Regions from separate parts of the Proteus terrae subsp. cibarius genome, predicted to be linked through region 1. Evidence: predicted binding sites of a transcription regulator. Region 1 holds the regulator's gene; the other holds the start of a gene.
What was found. Region 1 encodes PurR, which represses purine synthesis genes. Its sites were predicted from a motif close to CANGCAAACGTTTGCNTG; they were not measured.
Positions count from the first base shown of each region.

Region 2: the regulator PurR is predicted to act here: its motif matches at 6,053-6,070, upstream of gltS (sodium/glutamate symporter).

Region 1 is NZ_CP047349.1:1,652,892-1,661,719, reverse strand. It holds gene GTH25_RS07785 (DUF1289 domain-containing protein) at 1-1, opposite strand, end outside; gene gloA (lactoylglutathione lyase) at 187-594, shown strand; gene rnt (ribonuclease T) at 691-1,329, shown strand; gene GTH25_RS07770 (Grx4 family monothiol glutaredoxin) at 1,452-1,793, opposite strand; gene GTH25_RS07765 (OB-fold protein) at 2,149-2,613, opposite strand; gene GTH25_RS07760 (sulfite exporter TauE/SafE family protein) at 3,165-3,980, shown strand; gene GTH25_RS07755 (hypothetical protein) at 4,123-4,479, opposite strand; gene sodB (superoxide dismutase [Fe]) at 4,853-5,431, shown strand; gene cydH (cytochrome bd-I oxidase subunit CydH) at 5,569-5,652, opposite strand; gene purR (HTH-type transcriptional repressor PurR) at 5,921-6,946, shown strand; gene punR (DNA-binding transcriptional activator PunR) at 6,973-7,875, opposite strand; gene punC (purine nucleoside transporter PunC) at 7,994-8,828, shown strand, end outside.
Region 2 is NZ_CP047349.1:3,673,190-3,682,017, forward strand. It holds gene spoT (bifunctional GTP diphosphokinase/guanosine-3',5'-bis pyrophosphate 3'-pyrophosphohydrolase) at 1-1,683, shown strand, start outside; gene trmH (tRNA (guanosine(18)-2'-O)-methyltransferase TrmH) at 1,686-2,408, shown strand; gene recG (ATP-dependent DNA helicase RecG) at 2,413-4,500, shown strand; gene gltS (sodium/glutamate symporter) at 4,663-5,880, opposite strand; gene GTH25_RS16860 (uracil-xanthine permease family protein) at 6,122-7,513, shown strand; gene GTH25_RS16865 (AsmA family protein) at 7,707-8,828, shown strand, end outside.

The DNA.
Region 1 (8,828 bases):
TTTGATTTTCCCTCCCTATTGTTTGTTACAATAGAGTATAGTTAATAGAGATATTATCTGCACAACATGATTTATTGAACTGTTAAAGGCGTAGTAAAATTGAACTTTAGGGCTTTAACGCGTTATAGTACTCCGCCATCAGTTTATCTGTAGGGTTTAATCATTAGAAAAACACAAGAGGTTTATATGCGAGTACTTCATACCATGATCCGAGTGGGCGATTTGCAACGTTCTATCGACTTTTATACCAAGGTTTTAGGTATGCAACTTCTACGCACTAGCGAGAATGAGGAATATAAATACTCGTTAGCTTTTGTTGGTTATGGTGATGAAAGCACCGGTGCGGTTATCGAATTAACCTATAACTGGGGTGTAAACAGCTACGAAATGGGAACTGCTTTTGGGCATGTAGCATTAGGTGTTGATGATGTTGCTGCAACCTGCGAAGCCATTCGCCAAGCTGGCGGTAATGTTACCCGTGATGCAGGCCCAGTAAAAGGCGGCTCAACAATTATTGCTTTTGTTGAAGACCCTGATGGATACAAAATCGAGCTCATCGAAAACAAAAGTGCAAGTCACGCTCTAGGTAACTAATTTTTATTAAAACCAGAAAGATAACATGCTTATCTTTCTGGCCTTACTGATTATCAATTTCCGATACTCTATTTTTTGTCGGATAAGTACAACTTAATGCCTGATATAAATAATCCCAATAAGCTTTGTAACCGTTTTCGGGGTTACTACCCTGTTGTCATCGATGTTGAAACAGGTGGATTTAATGCGAAAACAGACGGTTTACTTGAAATCGCCGCTATTACATTAAAAATGGATGAACAAGGTTGGCTAAAACCAGACAACACATTACATTTTCATGTTGAACCCTTTGATGGGGCTAATCTAGAACCTGCAGCCTTAGAATTTACAGGTATTGATCCGACCAATCCTTTACGTGGTGCAGTCAGTGAATATGAAGCCTTTCATGCCATTTTTAAAATGGTACGTAAAGGAATGAAGGATGCTGATTGTAACCGCGCCATTATTGTAGCTCACAATGCAAATTTTGATCACAGCTTTGTTATGGCAGCCGCTGAGCGAGCTGGATTAAAACGTAATCCTTTTCACCCTTTTGCCACCTTTGATACAGCAGCTTTAAGCGGATTGGTATTAGGGCAGACAATTTTAGCGAAAGCCTGCATCACTGCTGGTATTCCCTTTGATAGCAAATTAGCACATGGCGCGTTATACGATACAAATCGCACATCATTACTTTTTTGTGAATTAGTTAACCGCTGGAAAAAGCTTGGTGGATGGCCATTACCTACACCTTAAAATCATGGTGTCTCTGGTACATTTATGAATAACAGAAAAAAGCCAGTTCAATGATGAACTGGCTTTTTTATTGAAGATCTCACTATCTTTATACGTTTCAATACCGAGACGATAAAAATGAATTACTGTGCTTCTTCTTCACCACGATATTTATCAGCAGTCTCTTTTAATAACTTCTGTAATTCACCACGCTGATACATTTCTAAAATAATGTCACATCCACCGACTAATTCACCATCTACCCATAATTGTGGGAAGGTTGGCCAGTGTGCATATTTTGGTAATTCTGCACGAATATCTGGGTTTTGCAGGATATCAACATACGCAAAACGCTCACCACAAGCAGAGATAGCTTGAACTGCCTGAGCAGAAAAACCACAACTTGGTAATTTTGGTGAACCTTTCATGTATAAAATAATTGGGTTTTCGTTGATCTGGCGTTCAATTTTTTCAATAGTCGTCATTTGTAAGTCCTTACAGCCTTTTATATTCGATATGCTTTATAGGGGAAAACATGAAAGAAGAATACCACTTTATATTAGAAACCTCTATATAAGTTTAATTATCGATATAAAACAACAGATTGGTACTAAACCACAGTACTATTGATGAGAAAATACACAATGAAACATAAAAAATAAATCAATACGTTACAGATGTTTATAAGTGTGTTTTATCTTGTTATTTCATCTCTTACTACCGACACAATCACTGAATAAAATGTTAGGAGAAATAAAAAGCCTCAATTAAGAGGCTGAGAGCATTTCAATTAAGAAAATTGCCAATGCTCGAATCGATTGGTTCAATTGAAATGACTTATTACTGTATGGTTCCGTTCTCTAAAAGGATCAAACAGCCCAGTGTATAAGTAATATCGCTTATTTCACCTTTTATTTTTGCAGTTTGTCCTTTCTTAATTTTAAGAACATTATCTTCTTCACTTGGTTTTAAAGTATATGAAGCACTGGCTTTATTATTAAATGAAATAGCAACAACTTTAGGTGGTGTTGGTTTATAGAGGTCATATCTGACTACTTCTTCTAAACTTGCGATAGTGGTCACTCTTCCTTCTAAAATAATCCACTTCCCTCTCCATTTTTTCTTCGCCGCAATCTCATTATCACTAAAATCCTTACATATTCCCGCATAAGTCGCTTCAGTTACTGGAGATTCCATTGATGGAACAATTTGGTTTACAGCACTATTAACTGAACGAATAGCCTCGTTTATTTTACACCCTGATAATAATGTGATCATAGATAATAATAACACCGTCTTCTTCATACAAATTCCTTTATAAAGTCAAAAAAAGATAGATAAAATATAAATTCAATAAGATAAAAATCTATTTTAATCAAATAAAACAACGCCCTTGCCTACATTATGGATAAATGTTTGACTCTTTCTAAATCGCTTAATATTTTGAGCTGACAGTATAGAACATAAAAAATAGTAATATAAGTTCTCGTTGTTTTATTTTAAATAAGAAAAATCCTGCCACCCTAAGCTTCCATAAATAAATAAATAAAAAATAAGATAGTCATATTTCGATTTGTTTTACCTATAAAATTAATTTTATTATTTTTATCTTGTGGTTTTAAAATATAATTTACTATTAAATCCAAGATTAAATATTTAATACATTCCTTTATTTGAATTATATTTAGCTATATATTCTTTTATATTTAAGAAGTAACAAGAGAAGAAATAACAATTTTCATCTCAAAATCAACACATTAATTTTCATAATCTATACATTAAGATAAAACGCTACCTTCTTAAAAGGATATAATGTATATAAATGGGTTTGTTATAAACCCTGATGAGTATTAACTATGGACATGATTTTACTGTTTCTTTTAGTGGGATGTATCACTGGCTTTTTTGCTGGGCTACTTGGCATAGGAGGCGGTGCAATCATTGTTCCGGTGGTTATGTATGTGGTCAGTCAACAAGCTATCCCAACAGATATGGTAATGAAAATTGCCTTATCTACCTCATTCTCTGTCATTATATTTTCTACAGCATCTTCAGCGTATTCCCATAACAAACATAAAGCTATTTTATGGCAGCAATTCCCTCTATTATCTCTCGGCACCCTCATTGGTATGTTCGTGGGAACATTTCTGGTACAAAAAATGTCAAACACGATATTACAAGTCGTGTTCTGTATTTTCATGGTATATACCATCTATGGGTTATTAACTAAAAAGAAAGAAGCAGAACGCATTGAAAATGTGAAAGATCCTACGGTTTCAAAGCCAGCCTTAACCATTGGTGGCTCTTTAATTGGCTTTATATCCAGCTTTATTGGTATTGCAGGTGGCACTATCACCATTCCTCTTTTAAGTCATTGGGGATTTAATACACGTAAATGTGTTGCAACCTCGTCTATGATTGGTGTCATAATTGCTTCTATAGGCACAATCATGGGTATTATCTATGGTTGGAATCAAACAAATATTGATAACTATTACTTCGGCTTTATCTATTTACCTGCCTTTATCGGAATAAGCATTACCAGCGTACTCTTCGCACCCATCGGTGTAAAAGTTGCTTATCGCCTACCAATTCCTAGAGTTCGCCAAATATTTGCATTATTTCTATTCTTAGTCGTCGTGAAAATGATGTATACGCTTATTATGGGATAATCGTGTGCTCTAAAAAATAATAGAATAGATGAGGGAAATAATTATTTTATTTTTCCTCATCTATTCCTATAAATAACAAATAAAACCAATGCAGTCTAAAATACAGCATATATCATAGCTAAAACAATTAGCTACAATATATTTATTTAGCATTAAAAACTGCTCCTTGTTGCCAATCAAGGACTGAAATTCCCATCTTATTTGCTAATTTAATAACAACAGGAAGAGCTTCATCTACTTTAGAGTAAACAAAACCAACGACTGGAATTTTGGTCATAAAATTATTGATTAAGGGCCCATCACACCATACGCTGTCATCTATTTCATCGTCAGGTAATTCACAAATACACGGATATAGATGAGAGATTTCTTGGTAAAAAAGCAACATTAATGGGCTTAACTCCTGAATATCTTCATCGTCATATTTTTCAAAATATTCACACGCTTTTTCAAAATCATTCGGGATGGGAAAATCAAATAGTGCTACGTTATAACTCATTTTAACTCCTACACTCTATTTGTATAAATTCAATATGAAATACGGTTGCTACAATAAATATACAAATTTCATTAAATCACATAAATAGAATAAAATTTATACTCCCCCCATTTTTACATCTCTTCTTACAAATGCGCTTTTGCTACTTTACGTGCAGGCAAGAGGGATATACTCTTATGAATATAATTAATCTATATGGCTTATAACTATAGATAAAAGATATTTAGCTGTTATTTCAGCAGATTTTTGTTAAAATAATTAGCAAAATAGTAACAACTTAGTGATTCATTTGCCTCATTCTATCAATTCAAATGATTTTGATTGAATGATTTCAGGCACAAAACCCGAAATAGATAGTTTAAAGGAGTACGCAATGTCTTTCGAATTACCAAAATTACCTTATGCGTTAGATGCTCTTGAGCCACACATCTCTAAAGAAACTTTAGAATATCACTACGGCAAACACCACCAGACCTATGTAACCAATTTAAATAATCTGGTTAAAGGTACTGATTTAGAAAGCAAATCTTTAGAAGAAATCATCAAATCTACTGATGGCGGTATCTTTAATAATGCTGCTCAAGTATGGAACCACACTTTCTACTGGAACTGCTTAGCACCAAATGCAGGTGGCGCACCAACAGGTAAAATTGCTGATGCTATCAACAAAGCATTTGGCTCTTTTGAAGAGTTCAAAAAGCAATTCAATGATGCTGCAGCTAAAAACTTCGGTTCAGGTTGGACTTGGTTAGTTAAAAAAGCTGACGGTTCAGTTGCAATTGTTAACACCTCTAATGCTGCAACTCCAGTTTCAGGGGCAGACAAACCACTGTTAACAGTAGACGTATGGGAACATGCTTACTACATCGACTACCGTAATGCACGTGTTAAATATTTAGAAGAGTTCTGGGCACTGGTTAACTGGTCATTTGTTGAAGCTAACCTGGCTTAATTGAGCTTGATAATCAAAGGTGAGTGATTGAGATTCATTTTTGGTGACAAAATAACAAAGGGCCTTGAGCCCTTTGTTATATTCAGATATTCGATAATCTATTATTTAAATTGATCGAATATTCTATAAAGCAGTGATTAGAACAACATAGTCGAAAATAAAACAATCATAACAAGCGCTGCTACTGCTGTACTCAAACCAAATTTCAGATCCGTATCCATCTATTTCTCCCTCAAAATGATTATAATACACATTTTTAACCATAACCTTGTCATGGTTAATTATTATCACATATCAAAATTTGCTAAAATAGCGACCAGTGCACAATTTATAACATTGATTAATACTTTCACTTTTGAGCTAGATCATACAAAATTCACAGCTAATCGCTAAATTATTGCCAGTGTTTGCCCTATGTATGACTATACTGGCAGTTAAACCATAAAATTAGATAAAAGAGACCAATGAAGGTCAGGAGTTTTCCACACCATGGCAACAATAAAAGACGTGGCAAAACGCGCAGGCGTATCAACCACGACTGTTTCTCATGTGATCAACAAAACACGTTTTGTTGCTGAGAACACACGGGCAGCAGTTTGGGCCGCTATAAAAGAATTAAATTATTCACCTAGTGCCGTTGCGCGTAGTTTAAAAGTCAATCACACCAAATCTATTGGCCTGTTAGCCACGTCCAGTGAAGCTCCTTACTTTGCTGAAGTGATTGAAGCTGTTGAAAATAGTTGTTACAGCAAAGGGTACACACTGATTTTATGTAATTCACATAATAACCTCGATAAACAAAAAGCCTATTTAGCGATGCTGGCACAAAAACGTGTTGATGGATTATTAGTCATGTGTTCTGAATATCCCGATCACCTTCTTACTCTTTTAGAGGGCTATCGCAATATTCCAATGGTTGTCATGGATTGGGGTAAAGCGCGTGGCGACTTTACAGATACCATTATCGATAACGCTTTCCATGGTGGTTATATTGCGGGTCGTTACCTTATTGAGCGAGGTCATCGTGATATTGGTATTATCCCAGGCCCATTAGAACGTAATACAGGTGGTGGCCGCTTACAAGGTTTCTTAAAAGCCATGGAAGAAGCCAAAATCACAGTCAAAGACGAATGGATTGTACAAGGCGACTTTGAGCCAGAATCTGGCTATAAAGCTATGTACCAAATGCTAAACCAAAAACATCGACCGACTGCTGTCTTTTGTGGTGGTGATGTGATGGCGATGGGTGCAATTTGTGCTGCGGATGAACTTGGCCTGCGTGTTCCTTTAGATATTTCTATTGTTGGCTATGACAATATTCGAAATGCACGCTATTTTACACCCGCACTAACAACCGTCCACCAGCCAAAAGAACGTCTAGGTCAAATGGCATTATCGATGTTGCTTGATCGTATCGTCAATAAACGCGAAGACGCCCAAACAATCGAAGTTCATCCACGATTAGTTGAGCGCCGTTCAGTTGCTGACGGTCCTTTTATCGACTACCGTCGTTAATTCATATTTATTTAGCTACCTGATTTCTAGCGAAGCCATTCCTCATTTAAGGTTTGGCTATCTCCAAGATAATCTAACAACCATGTCAAAGCAGGTGATTCACTTTTATCGACCCACGTCAGGCAGCATGGGCTGTCTGGCAATGGTTGTGCCAGTTGCAAAGTTACCAACTTACCTTGTTCAATTAAAGGTTCAGCACGGTGCCAAGGCACCATTCCAACGCATAATCCCGCTAACAAGCACTCAAGCCCCATATCCCATGTCGGAACAACCATTCTACGCTGATTATTGAGTGCCCATGTATCACGTTTTGGTAAACTGCGCGAGGTATCCTCTAAACATAAACTTGGATAAGGTCGCATTTCATCATCCGTTAGTGGATGTTGTGCTTTCACTAAAGGGTGATCAACATGGCAAACACAGCGCCAAGGCATAAATCCCATATCTCTAAAACTATAACGTTCACCGATTGGTGAGGCTCTTGTTGCACCAATGGCTAAATCAACACGACCATTAACTAAGGAGTCCCATACGCCATTAAACACTTCAGGGTAGACATACAGTTCTATATCCGGAAAATGGCGGTAGAAGTCGAGAATAAGTTGTTGTGTTCTTTCAGGTTTAACTATGCCATCAACTGCTATACTAAATTGACCGCGCCATCCATTAGAAACCTGTTGACAAAGGTGCCGAGTGTCATTCATTTTTTTGATAACAGACCGTGCTTCTTTGATGAAAATTTTACCTGCGTCGGTTAATTCCACATCACGATGACGGCGCTCAAACAAAGGAACGGCAAGCCATTCCTCTAATTGCCGAACAGTGTAACTAACGGCAGATGGCACTCTGTGCAATTCTTGAGCAGCCGAGCTAAAACTTCCTGTTCTTGCGACTGCATCAACAACTTCTAAAGAGTATTCTGACCACATAGAGTTTATTCCTTTGAAAATTTTTCACAGCATTAACCAAATATTCCCGTTTCACAAGTAAAATAGGTCTTAGTTACAATATATAAAATGTTCTACATCACATAGCATAGAAAATAAAATGAATTCTAAAACATCCACACAATCAAAAACACCTATGAGCTTTATGGTGTACCTAGCCGGTTTAAGTATGCTAGGTTACTTAGCTATTGATATGTACTTACCTGCATTTGGTATGATGCAACGTGAGCTCTCTATCAGCGAAGGTGCTATTAGTAATAGCTTAAGTATCTTTTTATTTGGCTTTGCTGTTGCTCAGTTACTTTGGGGACCACTTTCTGACAAAGTCGGTCGTAAACCTATTCTTCTTATTGGTTTAAGCCTTTTCTCTTTAGGCTGCCTTGGTATGCTGTGGGTTGAAAGTGCAACTGGCTTACTTGCTATGCGCTTCCTACAAGCTTTCGGCGTCTGCTCTGCTGCTGTTATTTGGCAAGCTCTTGTCATCGACCGTTTTGATGAATCTCGCGCTCAGCACGTTTTTGCTTTAATTATGCCACTGGTTGCATTATCACCAGCACTTGCTCCTTTAATTGGTGCTTCATTATTAAATCACGGTGGCTGGCGTATGATTTTTATGCTGTTAATGGCCGTAACGTTAGTTCTCATGTTACCGACACTAATGCTAAAAAACATTAAACAAAAATCAATTACAGATGCAAACCAATCTTCTGCATCATTTATAACTTTACTAAAATCCCCTCTCTACACAGGTAACGTATTAGTTTACGCTTCTTGTAGTGCAGGTTTCTTTGCTTGGTTAGCAGGCTCACCAATCATTCTTGAAAAGATGGGCTACTCTCCACAGGATATCGGTTTAAGTTATATTCCACAAACTATTGCCTTTATGGTCGGTGGTTATGGTTGTCGTATTTTACTGTCAAAAATGACAGGTAAAA
Region 2 (8,828 bases), 1.9 Mb from region 1:
TCATTACGCCCAGATAAACGTCGCCGTATTGCTCGCGAAACACTCGAAATTTACAGTCCTCTCGCACACCGTTTAGGTATACATCATATCAAAACAGAGCTTGAAGAGCTGGGTTTCGAGGCACTACATCCCAATCGCTACCGTGTAATCAAAGAAGTCGTTAAAGCAGCTCGAGGCAACCGTAAAGAGATGATTAATAAAATCCTCTCTGAAATTGAAGGACGCCTGACAGAAGCACATATCGAATGCAAAGTTAACGGTCGTGAAAAACACCTTTACTCTATCTATCGGAAAATGTTGTTAAAAGAGCAACGTTTTCACTCGATCATGGATATCTACGCCTTTCGCGTGATCGTGAAAGAAGTCGATACCTGTTATCGCGTTTTAGGTCAAATGCACAGTCTTTATAAACCGCGCCCCGGCCGAGTTAAAGACTATATTGCAATCCCAAAAGCCAACGGCTATCAATCTCTTCATACTTCACTTATTGGCCCTCATGGGGTGCCTGTTGAGGTGCAAATTCGTACTGAAGATATGGATCAAATGGCAGAAATGGGGGTTGCTGCACATTGGGCTTATAAAGAGCAAGGTGAGCAACCCGGCACAACTGCACAAGTTAGAGCTCAACGCTGGATGCAAAGTTTACTTGAATTGCAACAAAGTGCAGGTAGTTCATTTGAATTTATTGAGAACGTAAAATCAGATCTCTTTCCTGATGAAATCTACGTTTTCACGCCAGAAGGTCGCATTGTTGAATTGCCAACGGGTGCTACTCCTGTCGATTTTGCTTATGCTGTACATACTGATATCGGTCATGCCTGTGTGGGTGCAAGGGTTGATAGACAACCTTACCCACTTTCACAATCGCTACGCACCGGACAAACGGTTGAAATTATTACCGCTCCAGGTGCAAGACCCAATGCTGCTTGGCTAAACTTTGTCGTCAGTTCAAGAGCACGCTCTAAAATCCGACAACTGCTGAAAAACTTAAAACGTGAAGATTCTATTAATTTAGGTCGTCGTTTACTCAATCACGCATTAGGTGAGCACAAGCTTGCTGATATTTCAGCTGAAAATATTGAGCGCGAATTGAAGCGTATGAAACTTCATTCAATCGACGACTTAATGGCTGAAATTGGTTTAGGTAATACCATGAGCGTTGTTGTTGCGCGTAATTTATTGATTGATAGTCAAAATCAAGATGAAAACGCACAAACAGAAACAACCAATGATGAAACACCTAAACTCCCAATTAAAGGCGCCGATGGCGTATTAATCTCCTTCGCTAAATGTTGCCGCCCTATTCCGGGTGATCCTATCGTTGCACATATTAGCCCAGGTAAAGGTTTGGTTATTCACCATGAATCTTGTCGTAATATTCGTGGTTACCAAAAAGAGCCTGAAAAATTCATGCCTGTCGAGTGGGATAAAGAGATCAACAGCGATTTCATTACTGAAATTAAAGTCGATATGATCAACCACCAAGGCGCTTTAGCAAACTTAACCGCAGCAATTAATGATGCTAACTCAAGTATTCAAAGCATGAATACAGAAGAGAAAGATGGTCGTGTGTATTGTGCTTTTATTCGCTTAACTGCGAAGGACAGAATTCAATTAGCCAATATCATGCGTAAACTTCGCATCATGCCAGACGTTCTGCGCGTTAGCCGTAATAAAAACTAGTCATGAATTCAATTCGATATGCCCGCATCTGCCAAATGATGGCGATGCGGCAACCTGATCTTACCGTTTGCCTTGAAGAAGTGCATAAATCCCATAATGTTGCAGCCGTTATAAGAACGGCTGATGCTGTAGGTATTCCTAAAATTCATGCTATTTGGCCTGAAGAAAAAATGCGGATGTTAGTTTCCCCCGCAGCAGGAAGTAATAGCTGGGTCAATGTAGAAACTCATCCTACTATCACAGAAGCGGTTAACGCCTTTCGTACCCAAGGTATGCAAGTTCTTGCGACTCATCTCTCAGATAAAGCAGTTGATTTTCGTGAGATTGATTACACTCGTCCAACTTGTATTATTATGGGACAAGAAAAAACGGGGATCTCACAAGATGCTATCGCACTTGCAGATCAAGATATTATTGTGCCGATGATGGGAATGGTACAATCGCTGAATGTTTCTGTTGCCAGTGCACTAATTTTATATGAAGCACAACGCCAACGTCAGGCTGCAGGTATGTATAATCGAACAGAGAGCACCTTAACAGAAGAAGAACAACAAATTCTTCTCTTTGAAGGCGGATACCCGGTATTGGCAGAAGTTTCTCGTCGTAAAGGACTGCCTCGCCCTTATATTAATGGTAGCGGTGAAATTGAAGCGCCGGAGTCATGGTGGGCGGAAATGCAAATGACACAAAAACAACTTAGGAAATTAAAAAAGACGGAGTATTGATCCCATGAAAGGAAAACTGCTTGATGCAATCCCCTTAACCACTCTTCACGGCGTAGGTGCAAGTCAGGCAGACAAGCTGGCAAAAATAGGGCTTGTGACTATTGAGGATTTGTTACTCCACCTTCCTTTGCGTTATGAAGATCAAACGCACCTTTATGCTATCAGTGATCTCCTTCCCGGTATTCCTGCCACTGTTTCTGGCGAAATCTTAAGAACTGAAGTCAGTTTTGGTCGGCGTAAAATGATGACCTGCCAAATTTCTGATGGCTCTGGAATTTTAACACTTCGCTTTTTTAACTTTACAGCTGCGATGAAAAATAACCTTGCTCAAGGTAAACAGGTCACAGCTTATGGCGAAGTTAAACGAGGAAGTCGGGGCCCTGAAATTATTCACCCTGAATATAAAATCAAAGTTGCAGGCTCTGAAGTTAAACTGCAAGAAACACTCACTCCCATCTATTCAACGGCAGAAGGCTTACGCCAAACATCATTACGTAAATTAATAGAACAAGCATTAGAATTACTTGATACCTGCGCTATTAACGAATTATTACCTGAGCAATTTATTCACGGTTTACCCCCATTAGCCACAGCATTACGTACACTGCATAATCCGCCTCCTGATATCGCTTTTGCTGAACTTGAGAAAGGACAGCATCCTGCGCAAAAAAGGCTAATTATTGAAGAATTGCTGGCTCACAATCTAGGTATGCTCAATGCAAGAGCTGGTGCACAATCTTATCGTGCAGAGCCATTGTTTATGCCAAATACATCAACGTTACGTCAGCAATTTCTCGCCTCTCTCCCCTTTACCCCGACTAATGCACAACAACGTGTCGTCAATGAGATAGAAACAGATTTAGAAAAAGACTATCCAATGATGCGATTGATCCAAGGAGATGTAGGCTCAGGTAAAACGCTAGTTGCCGCATTAAGTGCGTTACGTGCTATTGCTAATGGTAAGCAAGTGGCTTTAATGGCACCAACAGAATTGTTAGCAGAGCAACATGCATTAACCTTTAGAAAATGGTTTGAGCCTTTTGGTATCCAAGTAGGTTGGCTAGCAGGAAAACAGAAAGGGAAAGCCCGCGAAACACAGCAAAATGCCATTGCAAATGGTGAAGTATCGATCATTATTGGAACACATGCGATTTTCCAAGAACAAGTTAAATTTCACTCTCTAGCCTTAGTGATTATTGATGAACAACACCGTTTTGGTGTGCATCAACGCCTTGCCTTATGGAAAAAAGGTGAAGAACAAGGCTTTCACCCTCATCAATTGGTGATGACAGCAACGCCTATCCCACGAACATTAGCGATGACCGCTTATGCTGATATGGACACCTCTATCATCGACGAATTACCGCCGGGGCGTACACCTGTTACTACTGTCGCTATCCCTGATACTCGCCGTAATGACATTATTGAACGAATCAGACTAGCTTGCACAGAAGAGAATCGACAAGCCTATTGGGTATGCACCTTAATTGAAGATTCTGAAGTACTTGAAGCGCAAGCTGCCCAAGTTATCTATGATGAACTTACAATAGCACTCCCTGAAATCAAAGTAGGATTGGTACATGGGCGAATGAAGCCCGCAGAGAAACAAGCTGTAATGGCGGCATTTAAAGAAAATGAGCTCCAACTTTTAGTTGCAACAACAGTGATTGAAGTTGGCGTTGACGTACCTAATGCAAGTTTGATGATTATTGATAACCCAGAACGGTTAGGGCTAGCACAATTACACCAATTACGTGGACGTGTAGGTCGAGGTGCTATCGCCTCTCATTGTGTCTTGTTGTATAAAACACCACTCACTCAAACAGCGCGTTTGCGATTGCAGGTATTAAGGGATAGCAATGATGGTTTTGTCATTGCGCAAAAAGATCTCGAAATTCGTGGTCCCGGTGAGCTTTTAGGTACTAAACAAACAGGTAATGCACAATTTAAGGTCGCTGATTTATTACGTGACCAAGGACTTATTCCTGAAGTACAACGCATCGCGCGTTACCTACATCAGCACTATCCTAAGCATTCTCAAGCCTTAATCGAACGCTGGCTACCTGCCAAGACACAATATAGCCAAGCTTAAGATTACTCTTTTGCATGACTTAGCGTGCATTCAAACTCGCTTTAAATTAATTTCGAAATATTAATACGTTAAGTACTCCATAGGAAAACACCTCAATGTCGATATTCAACATTGAGGTGCTCTTTAACGTTTTTGAAACTATTTCAATTTATAGTAGCTAAACTACCCTGCAACTATAGGTGTAAAAAACGGTAGCATCAGATACAGTTTAATCACTATTGCATTCACAATATCAATGAAGAATGCACCGACCATAGGTACGACCAAGAACGCAAGATGAGACGGCCCAAAACGGTCTGTTACAGCTTGCATATTCGCAATCGCAGTTGGCGTAGCACCTAAACCAAAACCACAGTGACCCGCTGCTAAAATCGCGGCATCGTAGTTTTTACCCATGACACGGAAAGTCACAAAAATTGCATACAGTGCCATTACACCTGCTTGAACACCAAGGATAACCAGCATTGGTATCGCCAGCGACGCAAGCTCCCATAATTTTAAGCTCATTAATGCCATCGCTAAGAATAACGATAAACTCACGTTACCTAAGACTGACACCGCTCTATCAAAAACTCGATAGAACCCAAGCATTGAAAGGCTATTACTTAAAATAACACCAATAAATAGAACACACACAAAGGTCGGTAATGAGAATGCAGTACCTTCTAATAATTGAGAAAGGAATGTACCCGCCATTAAACAAATCGCGATCATCGCAATGGTTTCTAACAAGACCATTGACGTGATCATTCTGCCTGTAGTGGGCTTCTCAAACGCTGTTGGCATTTCATGGTCGTCAGCGCCTAATCCTGGCGTTGGAATATTTTTAATTAAGTAGCGCGCAACAGGGCCACCAATCAATCCTCCCAAAACTAAACCAAAGGTTGCACACGCCATTGCCACTTCAGATGCACTCATGAAGCCATAATTTTCAACGAACGTTTTACCCCAAGCCGCTCCTGTACCATGACCACCCGATAATGTAATCGAGCCTGCCAGTAATCCCATTAATGGATCAAGACCTAACATTTTTGCTAGCGCGATACCAACGGTATTTTGCACTAACAACAACCCAACAACGACAAAGACGAAAATAAAAAGCGCTTTTCCTCCGGCCTTTAAGCTCGCGAGATTTGCGTTTAACCCGATTGTTGCAAAGAAGGCTAACATTAACGGATCTTTAAGTGATAGATCAAAACTCACTTCCCAGTCCATAAAAGATTTGAATGCTAATAGAAGAACTGCAACAAGTAGCCCACCTGCAACAGGTTCTGGGATCGTGTACCGTTCTAAAAAAGGAACAGATTTCACTAACTTACGTCCGATCAAGAGAACCAAAGTGGCCGCAACCAGCGTGCCATAAACATCAAGATGATACATTTATGTACCCCGTCTTATTTGTTAATTTTATATAAAAATACTACGACGCTAAGTTCATCCATAAACAACGCCAAAAGCAGGTATCCCCGATTAGAAAAAAAAACGGAGACAAACACAAGTTAAAACATATAAAAATGTGAGCACCTCTTATGCATTTTGATAACATCATTTTTACGCAAACGATTGCTTTTGTGGCGTAGATCATTAAAATACCGTTTTTGCCGAATAAGAAATTCACACCATGGTTACTTCAGAAAATCAAAAATTGCCTAAAAATAGTGACGTTTCAATTAAAAAAAATAGCGAACTTCTTTTTGCTTTAGAAGAGAAACCGCCATTACCACAAACACTTTTTGCTGCTTGCCAGCATCTTTTAGCTATGTTTGTCGCGGTTATCACGCCCGCGATCCTCATTTGCCAAGCATTAGGATTACCTGCACACGATACTCAACGCATTATCAGCATGTCTTTATTTGCATCAGGCATTGCCTCTCTTATTCAAATTCGAGCTTGGGGACCAATAGGTTCAGGATTGTTATCAATTCAAGGAACAAGCTTTAACTTTGTTGCTCCACTTATTATGGGGGGATTAGCACTTAAAAATGGTGGTGCAGATATTCCGACAATGATGGCAGCCCTTTTTGGTACTCTAATGGTTGCCTCATTAACCGAGATTATTCTTTCTCGTGTACTTCACTTGGCAAGACGTATCATTACGCCGTTAGTTTCAGGTGTCGTGGTGATGATAATCGGCCTCTCTTTAATTCAAGTTGGATTAACCTCTATTGGTGGTGGTTATGCAGCCATCGAGAATAATACCTTTGGTTCACCACAAAACTTGTTATTAGCAGGCTCTGTTCTTATCGTTATTATTTTACTTAATCGACAAAAAAATCCTTACTTACGAGTAGCTTCTTTAGTTATTGCAATGGCTGTAGGTTATGTTCTTGCTTGGGCTTTAGATATGTTACCTACCCCCGCAGAACATCAAGAAACACCGCTGATGACGATCCCTGAACCATTTTATTATGGCCTATCATTTGATTGGCATTTACTTATTCCTTTAATGCTAGTGTTTATGATCACTTCACTAGAAACCATTGGTGATATCACGGCAACTTCTGATGTTTCAGAGCAACCCGTCAGTGGTCCTTTGTATATGAAGCGCATTAAAGGAGGTGTATTAGCTAATGGAATTAACTCCATGGTTTCAGCATTTTTCAATACCTTCCCAAACTCTTGTTTTGGCCAAAATAATGGTGTGATCCAATTAACGGGTGTTGCCAGTCGCTACGTAGGTTATGTTGTTGCAGCAATGCTTGTTATCTTGGGTTTATTTCCATTCGTTGCTGAATTTGTACAGAGAATTCCTGAGCCAGTATTAGGCGGCGCCACATTAGTGATGTTCGGTACAATAGCTGCATCCGGCGTACGTATTGTTTCTAAAGAAGCATTAAACCGCCGAGCCATCATGATCCTTGCTATTTCACTTGCGGTAGGGTTAGGCGTTTCGCAACAGCCTCAAATATTACAGTTTGCCCCTGATTGGCTAAAAACATTGCTGTCATCAGGTATTGCTGCGGGCGGTTTAACGGCCATTATTTTAAATCTGATTTTCCCACCAGAAAAATAATTATTAATTAGCAATAAACGAGTAAAGCGCTATTTTTGATTATGAAAATAGCGCTTTTTTAATGCTTGTCATATGGACACTACAAACAAACAAGTTGAATCTCTTTGATTTATCCGATGAATACTTGAGCATCGCCTAGTTTTCAGGCATAACTGTATAATGTTTTGATGGAGTATAAAACGGGAGAAGGATTATGCGCTGGCTGATGAAAAGTTTGGTATCTCTGATACTTATCGTTATTTTATTTATTATTATAATTTACGCTTTTATTCAGACTCAGTGGGGCGCGCAGAAAACCAGTGAATGGCTGACACAATACACTGACTATGATATTCGCTTCTCAGGTATTGAGCATGATCTTATGCAACCTGAGCAAGTCATTGTTCATGATCTCCTCGTTAATCCTAAACAAGACAAAGCCACTGTATCGGCAAAATCAGCACAAATTCGATTTAATTGGCAATTTTTTACCACGCCTTCTCATCTGCAAAAAATTACATTAGAAAATGGCAATATTGAGTTTGCAGACAAAACACCTTCAATCCCCTTAAGTGCCGATATCTTACAATTTAAAAATATGGCGCTAAACAGTAAAAAAAATAATTTTTCTTTTGATGCCAAGAAAGTAACAGGTGGTATTACGCCATGGATCCCAACATCAACTGACTTGATAGGGGCAGGCCATTTCCAATTTTCTATTGCTAACGGCATGATAAATAATAATGAATTCAGTAATTTTATTATCTCTGGGCAATATCAACCCAATAGTATTCAAATAGAGAAATTAGGTACTCGCCTACTTAATGGCTCACTATCTTTGAGTGGGCAATATCAAGATAATCAATGGAAATTTGATGAGGTTTATATGAATGGGTTGCGCTGGCAATCCTCGCAAACCTTTAATGAATTAATTCAGTCTCTCTCTGAATATCCTCGTATTAGTATAAGAGCACTTAATATTGTTGATTTTACTGCTGAAGGAAAACAGTGGGCAGTCAGTGGCTTTGATGGGCAATTTTCTCAGTTTAGTTGGGATAACGCTCTTTCATTTACAACTGGTGAACTCAATACAAATGATGTTGTTTTTCAAGATGAACACTTCACTGATCTTATTGCAAAACTCAACCAGCAGAACAATCAACTCAATCTAGATAGCCTCAGCCTACGCTACGAGAAAGGCTTAATTAAACTTGCTGGCCATTGGAATAAAGACAACAAAAGCATCACGATCCAAGACGCTACATTATCGGGCTTTTTATATACACTACCTGAAAATTGGCTCACTTTTTTAGCTAAACCAATAGATGATAAGAGT